2 regions of the Exiguobacterium sp. KKT215 genome follow, and region 2 is predicted to be linked to the other one. Evidence: predicted binding sites of a transcription regulator. Region 2 holds the regulator's gene; the other holds the start of a gene.
What was found. Region 2 encodes LexA, which represses DNA repair genes until DNA is damaged. Its sites were predicted from a motif close to CGAACATATGTTCG; they were not measured.
Positions count from the first base shown of each region.

Region 1: uvrB (excinuclease ABC subunit UvrB) is a predicted target of LexA. The motif match lies at 1,100-1,113, and genes of this name have one in related genera.

Region 1 is NZ_CM145756.1:841,250-843,452, forward strand. Features, by position in the region: gene ACZ2GZ_RS04460 (MIP/aquaporin family protein) at 1-66, opposite strand, end outside; gene ACZ2GZ_RS04465 (sulfite exporter TauE/SafE family protein) at 168-1,052, opposite strand; gene uvrB (excinuclease ABC subunit UvrB) at 1,167-2,203, shown strand, end outside.
Region 2 is NZ_CM145756.1:1,302,027-1,304,229, forward strand. Features, by position in the region: gene ACZ2GZ_RS06785 (DNA alkylation repair protein) at 1-421, shown strand, start outside; gene ACZ2GZ_RS06790 (metal-binding protein) at 509-949, opposite strand; gene lexA (transcriptional repressor LexA) at 949-1,569, opposite strand; gene ACZ2GZ_RS06800 (hypothetical protein) at 1,775-2,011, shown strand; gene ACZ2GZ_RS06805 (YneB family resolvase-like protein) at 2,084-2,203, shown strand, end outside.

The sequences.
Region 1 (2,203 bases), 460 kb from region 2:
GACGACACCGTTACCGAGCAAGATGAGTAGCATTGTACCAATAATTTCGCTGACGAATGCTGACATGTGATACTCCCTTCCTTCCATATTAAATTTGGCTTACCACTTCATTATATGCCCCAAATGTAAGCGTTTCAAAACCGTATATGCAAAAAAAGCCACTTTTCTTATGAAAAGTGGTTTTGATTGACAATACGCCGTCTGAAGTCGAGTCCAATCCCGACAAGAAAAGCGAGCAGGACCGCCAAACTGACGTACGCGAGCGGCGCATAGACGGCGGCACCAAGATCGAGCGCGATCGAGGTGATGACGGCCATATATAACCAGGCGAGTCGGTTAGAGATCTCTTTATCGTGATAGCGATTCGTGAGCGTGGCGCCGAACGGGGCTCCGATGAAAGCGCCGATGACCAACGCGAGCGGCGTCACGTAGTCGAGCGACAGCGACGGGAGATAACCGACGAGTCCGCCGAGCGAGATGAACAGGACGGCAGCCAGGCTCGTTCCGACCCCGTGATGTGTCGAGAATCCAAGCCAACTGACGAGGAGCGGGACGATGATGAAACCGCCACCGATACCGAGTAGCGCCGACAACAGCCCGGCCATCATCCCGATGACGAGGGCGGCAAGTAGCGATGATTTTTTCGGCTTCTGCGGTTTCGATGTTTTCTTTAATAGCGTAACGGCAAAATAAGATAGGATAGCCAGATAAAATAGATTGAGCAACCAGTCGTACGTGCCCGAGATCGAGAGGACGAGCCGGCTCGACAGCTGAGCCGTGACGGCACCGGCCAAGCCGACCGTGATGCCTGTCAACCAGGACACGTTGCCGAGCGACGTATGTTTCTTGGCGCCGGACAGGCTCGTCCCGACGACGAATAGGAGCGACGTGGCGACGGCCTCGGCCGCCGAATATCCACTAAAGAGCAACACTGGGACGATGATGACCCCGCCGCCGATGCCGAAGAAGCCGGACAAGGCGCCGACGACGGCACCGAGCGGGATAAAGAGAAGCGACCACATGACGACCAACTCGTTTCTGTTTAGATTCACTCTCCATGATAACGAAAAGCGGAACGATTTGGGAAGCGTGTCAGAAGCGAATATTTGTTCGTGTATGTGATATAATCAAGCCAATATGCAAGGTAAAGAAAGCGAGGAATATACATGGATAAGATTAGCGTTCCGTTCGACTTACATTCAGAATATAAGCCGGCCGGCGACCAACCGGAAGCGATTCGTCAGCTCGTCGAAGGAATCAATCGCGGCGACCGGTATCAGACGTTGCTCGGTGCGACCGGCACCGGGAAGACGTTCACCGTATCGAACGTCATCCAAGAAGTGAAGAAGCCGACGCTCGTCTTGGCCCACAACAAGACGCTCGCCGGACAGCTGTATTCGGAGTTCAAAGAGTTCTTCCCGAACAACGCCGTCGAATATTTCGTCAGCTATTACGACTATTACCAGCCGGAGGCGTACGTGCCGTCGACCGACACGTTCATCGAGAAAGACGCCTCGATCAACGATGAGATCGATAAACTCCGCCACTCGGCGACATCGGCCTTGTTCGAGCGCGACGACGTCATCATCGTCGCTTCCGTCTCCTGTATTTACGGTCTCGGTAACCCGGAAGAATATAACAGTCTCGTCATAAGTCTCCGTGTCGGGAAAGAGATGGGGCGCGACCAGATGCTTCGCAAACTGATCGACATCCAATATGAACGGAACGATATCGATTTCCAGCGCGGCCGTTTCCGTGTCCGCGGCGATGTCGTCGAGATTTTCCCGGCGTCACGCGACGAACAATGCTTGCGCGTCGAGTTCTTCGGAGACGAAATCGATCGCATCCGCGAGATGGACCCGCTCACCGGCGAGATCATCGCCGACCGCGAGCACGTCTCAATCTTCCCGGCGTCCCACTTCGTCACCCGCGACGAGAAGCTGCAAAAAGCGATCGTCAACATCGAGGCCGAGCTCGAACAACAGCTCGCGAAGTTCCGCGAGGAAGGCAAACTGCTTGAAGCCCAGCGTCTCGAACAGCGGACGAACTATGACCTCGAGATGATGCGTGAGATGGGCTACTGTTCAGGCATCGAAAACTATTCGCGTCATTTGAACTTGACCGAGGCAGGGGCGACGCCTTACACGCTCATCGACTACTTCCCGAAAGACTTCCTACTCGTCGCCGATGAGTCGCACGTGAC
Region 2 (2,203 bases):
CATCAGACATGCGTGCCGAACGTTAATTAAATCCGCACACCCGGACGCGTTAACTTTGTTTGGTTATACGCAAGAAACGGATTTGACCGTCAACTCATCGATTACTATACATCCGAATGTGCTCAGCATAGGTGAGGCGTGCGAGATTCAGTATGATTTGTCGATTCGTCCAGGAGATGCCGCCTATATTCGGGTCGAATACGCCATCGATTTCATAAAAGCGAACGGGAAAGCGAGTCGTAAAGCATTTCTGCTAGCGAACAAACTCGTCCCCGGGGGTGCGCGACTTGTAGCGAACAGGATGCACAGTTGGGCAGATTTGACGACTCGTCGGCATTATTCAGGGGAGCATCGTGTCGTTTTGCTGGTCAATGGACGAGAAGTGGCAGAACATCATGTCATGTTGCATAAAAGTTATTGAGCTTCTATATAATAAATAGTTCAAAAAGGGCAACCCAGTCTCTACTAGACGGGTTGCCCTTTTAGGTGTATGGCATAAATGTTTGGCTTAAAAGGCACGTTTGAAGAACGTGGACGCATAATCGAGCGTCGTATGTAACGTCGTCGCGAAGACGAGTCCGAAGAAACATGCGGCCCCGTTTAGGTCGAGCCATGATCTGGCAGCTTCCTCATACGGCGTGAACGTGAGCACGAGCGTGAGCGGGAAGCCAAGATAGATGACCCGGATCAGATCGCTCAAGAGCGGCAAATGCGAGAATAACGACCGATGGGGCATAATCTTCACGTAAGGGAGCCAAAAGCCTCGGAGTGGTCCCCATCGATAATAGGCGTCCGACTTTAAGTCAAGGTCCGGGGAGAGCCAGAACGTCCCGATTAGGGCGCCGAATAGGAACATGGTCGGAACATCGATGTCAATAAAAGGCGTGGCAATCGCAAGAGCACCGATTGCCACGAGATTCGTACGGGTATGTGTCTTGCCACTAGCCATTAGTGAATCGTGCGGTATACACCGATGACCTTCCCTAAAATCGACACGTTATCGAAATACATCGCTTCGAGCTCGTCGTTCTCTGGTTGAAGACGGACTTTCGAAGCTTCTTTATAAATCCGCTTCACCGTCGCTTCGCCTTCATCCGTCATGGCGACGACAATCTCTCCATTGTCGGCCGTGTTCTGTTGGCGGACGAGGACACGGTCCCCGTCCAAGATGCCGGCGTTAATCATCGAGTCTCCCGATACCGAGAGCATGTAGACGTTGTCGGAACCGACGACGTGGGCCGGGAGCGGGAAGTGCTCTTCCACGTTCTCGATTGCCGTGATTGGCGTACCGGCCGTGACTTTCCCGATGACCGGCACGTACATGACGGCATCATGGTCTTCCACGACTGACATCTCTTCATCTAAAATTTCGATGGCACGTGGCTTCGTCTTGTCACGTCGAATCAATCCACGCTTCTCTAGACGGTCCAAGTGGCCGTGGACGGTCGAGCTCGATGCGAGTCCGACTGCCTCTCCGATTTCACGAACGGAAGGTGGATACCCTTTCGCCCGGACCTCGGCTTTTATAAAATCAAGAATCTGTTGTTGTCTTGCTGACATTTTTTTCAATGGATTTCACCTCGATTATGTCGAATAACCTGCGAACGCATCCTATTCTTTATGGGTTTAGTTTAACACAAGAACACATGAGCGCACAAACATTCGTTCGTTTTTTTCTACTTGACCGAACAGAAGTTCTTGTTTTATGATGAGAACAGATAAACGAACAGACGTTCTCAAGAACGTGTATTCTTATTCCCAGGAGGTAATCGTTATGAGAGACACAATCAATGGAATCATTTTAGTCGGCATGTTGGCACTTGGAATGTTCGCGTTTTATATGGTCGGGGAGATGCGCCACGACGTCGATGTCGTCGCGACCGAACCGGTGATCGAGCATAGCGTCGAAGAAGAAGTCGCCTTGACGGAGGCCGAGTCGCTCGAGGCACAGCTTCTCGCCGAACGCGCTGAGAAAGAAGACGACAAGACGACGTGGTTCGCCGCCGAATAATCTTTTCTGATTGCGAACAGCCCCCGAACCTGTGTATCGTAGAGGGCGAATGGAAAGAAAGGAAGTGACGGGATGCGAGTCGTCATTTATTGTCGCGTGTCGACGAACAAGTCCACGCAAGAGACGTCACTCGGTCGCCAAGCGGACGAACTGACGCGGATGGCGAAACGTCTTAACGCCGAAATCGTCGAT